4 regions of the Alteromonas sp. ABH2_165 genome follow, and region 3 is predicted to be linked to each of the others. Evidence: predicted binding sites of a transcription regulator. Region 3 holds the regulator's gene; each other region holds the start of a gene.
The links. The regulator MetJ, encoded in region 3, represses methionine synthesis genes. The targets are predictions, from matches to a motif close to TAGACGTCTAGACGTCTA.

Region 1 (2,209 bases), on a different contig from region 3:
AAATCGAAGTGTTCACGCACCAGAGCAACCAGCGTTTTCTCATCAACCACGCCAGTACCAAAGGTTTCGATACTGATAGACGTTGGCTCGGCAACACCGATAGCGTAAGAAACCTGAATTTCACAACGCTTGGCTAACCCTGCTGCAACGATGTTTTTCGCCACATAACGACCCGCATAGGCTGCTGAGCGGTCAACTTTTGATGGATCTTTACCCGAGAACGCACCACCGCCGTGACGGGCCATGCCGCCGTAGGTGTCTACGATTATTTTACGGCCAGTTAAACCACAGTCGCCCATTGGTCCACCGATAACAAAACGACCGGTAGGGTTAATGTGGAACTGGGTGTCTTTTGTCAGCCATTCAGCAGGCAGAACCGGCTTAATCACTTCTTCCATTACCGCTTCGCGAAGCTGCTCGGTAGAAACGGTTTCGTTATGCTGGGTAGACAGTACAACCGCATCAATACCTACTGGTTTGTCGTTTTCGTAAACGAAGGTTACCTGGCTTTTTGCATCTGGACGCAGAAAATCAAGCTTGCCGTTTTTACGCACTTCAGCCTGTTTTTGTACCAAACGGTGAGCATAAGTAATTGGCGCAGGCATGAGTACATCGGTTTCATCGCTGGCGTAACCGAACATTAAGCCCTGATCACCGGCACCTTGTTCTTCAGGACGTGCACGATCAACACCCTGATTAATGTCGGGTGATTGTTTACCAATGGCGTTTAAAACCGCACATGACTCGGCATCGAAGCCAATGTCGGAGTGGTTGTAACCAATTTCTTTAACGGTTTGACGGGTAAGTTCTTCAATGTCTACCCATGCAGATGTGGTGATCTCACCACCTACCAAAACCATACCAGTTTTGACATATGTTTCGCAGGCAACCCGTGCTTTGGGATCCTGTTCTAATATGGCATCGAGCACAGCATCTGAAATCTGATCGGCAATTTTATCCGGATGTCCTTCAGAGACAGATTCCGATGTGAAAAGGCGTGCGGCCATAAATCCTCCGTTATTCTGGGGTTTACCAAATCATCTTTATAGTAAAGGTTGCTGATGATTGGTTGGGTATATTCAATTGCCCGCTGGTATGAAACGCAGTCGGACTATGATTCACATTGTACCGAGACTGGGTAAAAATACCATCTTTACTTCTGGACGTCTAAAAGTCTATTTGTTACGTTTCGTTGACAGCAATGGTTCGTTGTTACGTAAATTATGTTGATATCGATTCAAATAACCAGATTCGATAAGTATAGACGGCATAAAACACATTGAACTGGTTTTATGCTTAGGTAAGAATAGTTGCCACTATTTTATTCATTATCATTGGCAGCAGGACGACCACTCGTTTCCGGAGCGCGCTCCGGGTTGTCAAAAATTGTAGTTATTAGCCAATATCAAAGGAGTTAGCATGCCAACTCGTCGTGAACTCGCTAATGCCATACGCGCATTAAGTATGGATGCTGTTCAGAAAGCTAAATCAGGTCACCCAGGTGCCCCAATGGGAATGGCTGACATCGCGCAGGTTCTGTGGTGCGATTATCTGTCACACAACCCTTCCAACCCGAACTGGGCTAACCGCGACCGCTTTGTGCTTTCAAACGGCCACGGCTCTATGCTGCTCTACTCATTGCTGCACCTCACAGGTTACGAATTGCCGCTGGAAGAACTGAAGAATTTCCGTCAGTTACATTCAAAAACGCCAGGTCACCCTGAGTACGGCTATGCGCCAGGCGTAGAAACCACCACAGGTCCGTTAGGTCAGGGTATCAGCAACGCGGTGGGTATGGCGCTGGCTGAAAAAGTACTGGCTGCACAGTTTAACCAAGATGGTCACGACATCGTAGACCACTACACCTACACCTTCTTAGGCGACGGCTGCTTAATGGAAGGTATCTCTCACGAAACCTGTTCACTGGCTGGCACGCTGGGCTTAGGCAAGCTGATTGCGTTCTACGACGACAACGGTATTTCTATCGACGGTGAAGTAGAAGGCTGGTTCACCGACGACACAGTAAAACGTTTTGAATCTTACGGCTGGCAAGTAATTGCGGGCGTTGATGGTCATGATCCTGAGCAAATTCGCTCGGCAGTAGAAGCGGCCCGCGCTAACACTACCCAACCTACGCTGATTTGCTGCAAAACTGTCATTGGTTTTGGTTCGCCTAACAAGCAAGGTAAAGAAGACTGTCACGGCGCGC
Region 2 (2,209 bases), on a different contig from region 3:
ATACCAATGTTTTCCTGCGCTTCTTGCGTGCTACCACCAACGTGTGGAGTCAAGATAACGTTATCGAATTTACGCAGTGGCGATTCAAATTCTTCGTTGTTAGACTTCGGCTCAACCGGGAACACATCTACTGCCGCACCACCAATGTGATCCGCTTCCAGGGTGTCTACCAGGGCGTCGATATCGACAACGGTTCCACGGGAAGCGTTAATGAAGATGGCACCTTTCTTCATTTTCGCGAACTGGTCTTTTCCAATCATGTCTTTGGTAGAGTCGGTTTCTGGCACGTGCAGAGAAATTACGTCAGACGTTTCCAGTAGTGTATCAAGAGACTTGATCTGTACCGAGTTACCCAGCACCAGCTTGTCTTCGATATCGTAAAACTGTACACGCATACCTAAGTGTTCAGCCAGAATGCTCAGCTGTGTACCAATGTGGCCGTAACCAATAATACCCAGCGTTTTACCACGCGCTTCGTAAGAACCTTCGGCATTTTTCTGCCATTCACCACGGTGCGCTTTTGCATTACGAGCAGGGACGCCACGCAGCAACAGAATTAATTGACCCAGTACCAGCTCAGCAACTGAACGGGTGTTGGAAAACGGTGCGTTGAATACCGGAATACCACGAATTTGTGTGGCTTCCAGATCAACCTGGTTGGTACCAATACAGAAACAGCCAACAGCAACCAGCTTTTGCGCTGCTTCAACCACGGCTTCGGTGATTTGAGTGCGAGAACGAATGCCGATGAAATGTACATCTTTGACTTTCTCGATGAGATCTTCTTCGGACAGGGAGGTCTTAAGATACTCCACGTTGGTGTAACCATTGTTAGCCAGGGTTTCCACCGCGCTCTGGTGAACGCCTTCCAGCAGCAGAATACGGATTTTGTCCTTAGGTAGGGATACTTTACTCATTGCCTCACATCTCGGTTAGTTGGTTGCAAAAAGACATCTGGACGTCTATACGGGCAAAATAACAGATATCGTTGGTGGTTAAAAGTGCTATTTAGTCGGAAAACGCCAATTTTTAGCGTCTTCCGATGAACGACTGTGATTTATTAATCCAGCGTGAGTACGCCATTTTCAGTGGCGACCAGCACAACATCGGCGCCGCGATTTGCAAAAATGCCGTTGGTGACCACGCCGACAATCCCGTTGATAGTCGTTTCCAGTTCACGTGGGTTAACAATAGACAAGTTGTGAACGTCTAAAATAACGTTGCCGTTATCGGTAATTACGCCTTCTCGATAAACCGGGTCACCGCCCAGTTTTACCAGTTCGCGGGCCACGTAAGAACGGGCCATGGGTATGACTTCCACAGGCAGCGGGAAGTTGCCCAGTACGGGAACCTGTTTGCTGTCATCCACAATACAGACAAAAGTTTTTGCTACGGCTGACACAATTTTTTCGCGGGTCAGCGCTGCACCGCCACCTTTAATCATGTGTTTATGTTCGGTAACTTCATCTGCGCCGTCTACATACACATCCAGTGTATCCACCTCATTCAGCGAAAACACTTCAATACCGTGGGCCTTGAGGCGTTCGGTAGAGGCGTCTGAACTTGAGACTGCACCAATAATGGTATGTTTAATCTCTGCCAACGCGTCGATAAAAAAGTTAACTGTTGAGCCTGTACCAACGCCAACAATGGTGTCAGCCTTAATATATTTTACGGCCGCCTCGGCCACCGCCTTTTTCTTTGCGTTCTGATCCATAGGGTTTCTCCAAAGTTTTGCTGAAGTTTAACCGAAAAATGCGCAACCTGTTTATTTTTGTTCTGAATCTGCACATCACTATAAGCCCTGGCGAGCAAGGGCCAAAGGCGTGTGAAAGATTATCGCGCTGGTCTGAACACTTGTGACGGCGTTATCACCATATCGAGTGGAAAATCCCAGGGTTCGATTGGCAGATGATCAACGTGTTGGCAATCGTGGGCCGTACCAATAAGGAGGGGGCGGTTCTTTCTATGTCGGTAAGGCGCCAGCACGCGGTCGTAAAAGCCTCCGCCCATGCCCAAACGATTCCCATCAGCGTCGAAGCCCACTAGCGGCATTAAAATAAGCTGGTGATGGGAAAAGGGCACCACGTCCGGGCACCGCAAAACCGGTTCCTGGATATTGAAACGGTTTCGGGTGAGTACGGTGTTTTGGTGGTAGCGCAGAAATAGCAAATGCTGGCGGTTAAAAGGGTGGATAACAGGCAGACTA
Region 3 (2,209 bases):
GGTATCGTTGCGATAAGGAGGAGGCTAGGGGAAAACCGTCTGCAGCAGGGATGCTGCAGCGTTCTCTATAACAGCTTAGCCAGGCATGGAGCTCCGGCGTGTTTTTTCTCTGGCCTCCGTACTCCCAGCGTATTCGAAAATGTTAGTCAGCGCGAACGCCCAGCATGTGGCAGATAGCGTAGCTGAGTTCGCAGCGGTTCAGGGTATAGAAGTGGAAGTGTTTCACGCCTTCTTTAGCCAGTACCTTCACCTGTTCCATGGCGATGTTGGCGCCAATTAGGTTGCGGGTTGCTTGGTCATCGTCGTCAAGACCGTCGTACATTTTGTGCAGCCAGCCAGGTACGTGAACGTTGGTGAAACCCGCAAACTTAACCAGCGTTTGATAGTTAGTAACTGGCAATATGCCAGGAACAATATCTAAATCGATGCCTGCCGCTGCTGCACGGTCGCGGAATCGCAGGTAAACACTGGTATCGAAGAAGAACTGTGTAATTGCTTCCGAGGCACCGGCTTCCGCTTTACGCTTCAGATTCAGCAAATCAAACTGTGCGTTTGGCGCTTCAGGGTGCTTTTCTGGATAAGCCGCTACTGAGATATCGAAATCAGCCACGTCTTTTAACAGAGATACCAAATCAGACGCGTACATTTCAGTTTTATCTACGCCCTTTGGCAAATCACCACGTAAGGCCACAATACGGCGGATACCGGAATCCCAGTAGTCCTGAGCGATTTGTTTCAGTTCGTCACGAGTGGCATCTACACAGGTCAGGTGAGGAACGGCAGCCACACCGGTTTGCTGCTGAATGCGTTTAACCACATCGTGGGTGCGATCGCGCTCACCGCTGTTTGCACCATAGGTAACAGACATATATGAAGGCTTAAGAGGCGCCAGACGCTCTACAGATTTCCATAAGGTTTGTTCCATTTTTTCCGAGTTTGGCGGAAAAAATTCGAAGGATACATCGATGTCACGCAGTTCTGACAAAGATTGATTTAAGGCATCGATGCCCTGTGCATAGGAAACCATTTTCTGACTCACTCACTTTTTGGCCGTTTAGACGTCTAAACTAATTAATATATGTCTGGACGTCAAGAGGTTTACACGGCTTAATTGACCTTTTCGCTACATTGTTTAGAATTTCCGCTCATAAGATAAAATAACAGGCAGTCCGAGATTTCACATGGCAGAATGGAATGGTAAGTATATACACCCTTATGCAGAGCATGGGAAAAAGAGTGAACAGGTAAAGAAAGTTACTGTTTCTATTCCTATTAATGTGCTTAAGGAGCTCACAGATGAGCGCACCCGGCGACAGATAAACAATCTGCGCCATGCAACAAATTCAGAATTACTGTGTGAGGCATTCCTGCATGCGTTCACCGGGCAACCATTGCCTAACGATGATGACTTGCGCAAAGATAATCCAAATCGTATCCCGGCAGTTGCCAGAAAGATGATGGAAGAAATGGGCATCGACCCATCAGTGGATAACGAAGAAGAATAAAAACGAAAGCCAGAGTCAGTACTCTGGCTTTTCTCTTTTTGCTCGGCTTACATGCTTTCGCCGAGCTTAATCCGATTTACCCGGCGATGGCGCCTCTATTTTCCGCAATTCAAACAGAGGCCTGAACGTTTTTCCGAACAGCAGCACCACGCCTAAGCTCATTACACCACCCGTTACTGCGCAAGCAACCGGACCAATGGCTGCGGTCACCGAGCCACTTCGGAAGTCTCCCAGCTCGTTAGAAGAGGCAATAAACAACGAATTAACCGCACTAACCCGCCCTCGTAAGGCGTCGGGTGTCATGATCTGAACTACTGAGCTTCTAATCACCACGCTGATCATGTCTGAACCGCCGTAAATCAGCAGCGCAAAGCAGGCAACATAGAGATTTTGCGAGAAAGCAAAACCGATAATGGAAAAGCTGAATATGATCAGTGACCAGAACAGCAAGGGACCATTGCGCTCGATGGCGCGCTTACGCCGTACCATGGTTAACCCGATAATGGTTGCGCCCACGGCGGGCATGGCCCGGAGTAAACCCAAGGTTTCTGGCCCTTCATGCAGCACGTCTTTTACAAACACCGGCAGGATGGCCATCACGCTGCCGCATAAAATCACCACCAGATCGGTAAACAGAGCTCCACGCACCACGTTGTTGTGCATTAGATAATGTACGCCGCTGAAAATATCTTTCAGTTCCAGCT
Region 4 (2,209 bases), on a different contig from region 3:
CAACGCAGCGAAGAAGCGGGCCGCCAAACCTTTGGTGTGGCGCATACCGTCGCCCACGAGCGTAACAATGGCCAGGTCGTGACGGACTTCAATTTGATCAAGCAGCTGGTTTTGTAGCTCAAGAGTAAAGGCATCTTCCAGCAGGTGCTGGGCACGTACGGCATCTTTTTCCTGGATACAGAAGCTAATGCTGTACTCAGAGCTGGACTGCGTGATGAGACTAATGGAAATATTCGCATTGCTCATTACTTCAAATACGCGACTCGCCATGCCAACCATGCCCTTCAAGCCAGGGCCAGCTACATTAAACATGGTCACATTATCAAGCTGGGAAATACCTTTTACGGAGGTCCAGATTTCACTTTTTTCATTGCTGATGAGCGTACCCGGTGCCGCTGGGTTTAAAGTATTTTTGATAAGACAAGGAATGTGGTGCTGAGCGATGGGGCCAATGGTCTTAGGATGCAGTACTTTCGCGCCGAAGTAAGACAGTTCCATGGCTTCCTGGTACGTTAATTTATCAAGCAGTACCGCGCCTTCAACCTGATTCGGATCGGCGTTATATACGCCGTCTACGTCAGTCCAGATTTCGCAGCACGATGCATCGATACACGCTGCCAAAATCGCTGCAGAATAGTCAGAACCGTTACGGCCCAGCGTTACTTTTTCGCGATCGTCATTGGCTGCAACAAATCCAGGCATTACCAGGAACACGCTACCGTCGCTAACCACTTCACTAAAGCGGGCCTTACTTAATGCCACATCGGCGATGCTGTCGAGGTACTCGCCATTTGCCAGTACGTAATCAACCGGGTCGATAAGCTGATTGGCTACACCTTTGCTTTCAAGAATACCGCCAAACATAGACACACTGATGTATTCGCCAAGGCTGAGAATTTCTGCCGCCACTGAATCTGGCGCAGTACCCAGTAAACGAATACCTTCGAGCTGCTGTTTTAAGATGCCTAAACGGCTGGCAATAAAAGTAGAAACCTTTTCAAAAGGGAAATCAGTAAGGGTTTCATCGAGTTCTTTAGCGATACCGTTTACCAATTCATCTAGCTTGGTGAACAACGGGTTGAAATCTTCGCCGGCAGCGGCTTGATCACAAAGCAGCGACAGCGCGTTAGTGACGCCCTTCGGGGCAGAGAGCACTACGGCTGCGCCCTCGGTTTGGTGGGCGGTCATACAAATCTCGGTAACGCGAAGATAACGTGTTGCGTCGGCCAGAGAAGATCCACCAAACTTTAAGACTTTCATGTAATGCTCCTTTCGGTTTTATTTTGCTACATCAACGCTTAATTGCGTAAAAAAAAACCCGCTCCTTGTTGGGGGGCGGGCTTTCGATGTCTGTTTGCTTATGCGCACTAGCCAGCGACCGCCCTCAACGAGGTGGTAATAATCATCATGCCGGTGGTGCTAATAATTGTTTTCATAGCGACAATTTGCCGTATAGACGTCTAACTGTCAACCGCGATTTTGCTTTTTCTGGGTAAAACACCGCCAAATCAGAAAATTTAGTCCTAATAAGCGCGCAAAACTGACATGCCATATTGCAATATGGCAAAACAATCATCCTAAGCTCCCCTCACTCACCGGGAAGTTTTTGCTTTGCGTGCCGGTAAATTTTGCCCGTAACAATATTCCCATCAGCTTCCTCCCAATCGACACATTCACAGCTACTCTAAAAAAGTAAAACAAAATCAGTTGGTTTCACGCCGTAATTAAAAGCCTATCAATAAAACACAAACGCCATTTTGCGGCATCTTCTTTGCTCTGCGAGTGATAGTAGTTAATCACTTCCTTTATTACCTTCTTTTCGGAGCCTATCGATGTCTTCATTTAACGGATTACTCGGCGTTTCACCCGTAGCGAAAGGCTACCAGTTTGCGGTTTGGGCCCCCAACGCAAAAGCGGTGGCAGTAACAGGTACTTTTAATGGCTGGAACGATAACGGAACGGCACTGAACGCAACCAACGGTGGCGTGTGGTATGGCTGTATCGATAATGCAGAAAACGGCCAGGAATATAAGTTCATCATTACAACGCGACAGGATGAGCGGCTGGTAAAGAATGACCCACGGGCGCGCAAGTTAACGAATAGTGTGGGCAATAGCGTTATCTACGACGATGACTTTCCTTGGGAGCATTCCCCGTTTAAAGCCCCTCCCATCCATGAACGGGTAATTTACGAAATGCACATCGGCAC

Region 1: a site for MetJ is predicted at 1,161-1,178, ahead of metK (methionine adenosyltransferase). Genes of this name have one in related genera too.
Region 2: a site for MetJ is predicted at 948-965, ahead of serA (phosphoglycerate dehydrogenase). Genes of this name have one in related genera too.
Region 4: a site for MetJ is predicted at 1,446-1,463, ahead of thrA (bifunctional aspartate kinase/homoserine dehydrogenase I). Genes of this name have one in related genera too.

The regions. Positions count from the first base shown of each region.
Region 1 is NZ_JBSWWF010000006.1:328,888-331,096, forward strand. It holds gene metK (methionine adenosyltransferase) at 1-1,007, opposite strand, end outside; gene tkt (transketolase) at 1,420-2,209, shown strand, end outside.
Region 2 is NZ_JBSWWF010000004.1:389,048-391,256, forward strand. It holds gene serA (phosphoglycerate dehydrogenase) at 1-917, opposite strand, end outside; gene rpiA (ribose-5-phosphate isomerase RpiA) at 1,061-1,717, opposite strand; gene ACXAFQ_RS10660 (5-formyltetrahydrofolate cyclo-ligase) at 1,837-2,209, opposite strand, start outside.
Region 3 is NZ_JBSWWF010000012.1:67,986-70,194, forward strand. It holds gene metF (methylenetetrahydrofolate reductase) at 143-1,027, opposite strand; gene metJ (met regulon transcriptional regulator MetJ) at 1,182-1,505, shown strand; gene ACXAFQ_RS19985 (MFS transporter) at 1,572-2,209, opposite strand, start outside.
Region 4 is NZ_JBSWWF010000004.1:264,147-266,355, reverse strand. It holds gene thrA (bifunctional aspartate kinase/homoserine dehydrogenase I) at 1-1,260, opposite strand, end outside; gene ACXAFQ_RS10110 (alpha-amylase family glycosyl hydrolase) at 1,833-2,209, shown strand, end outside.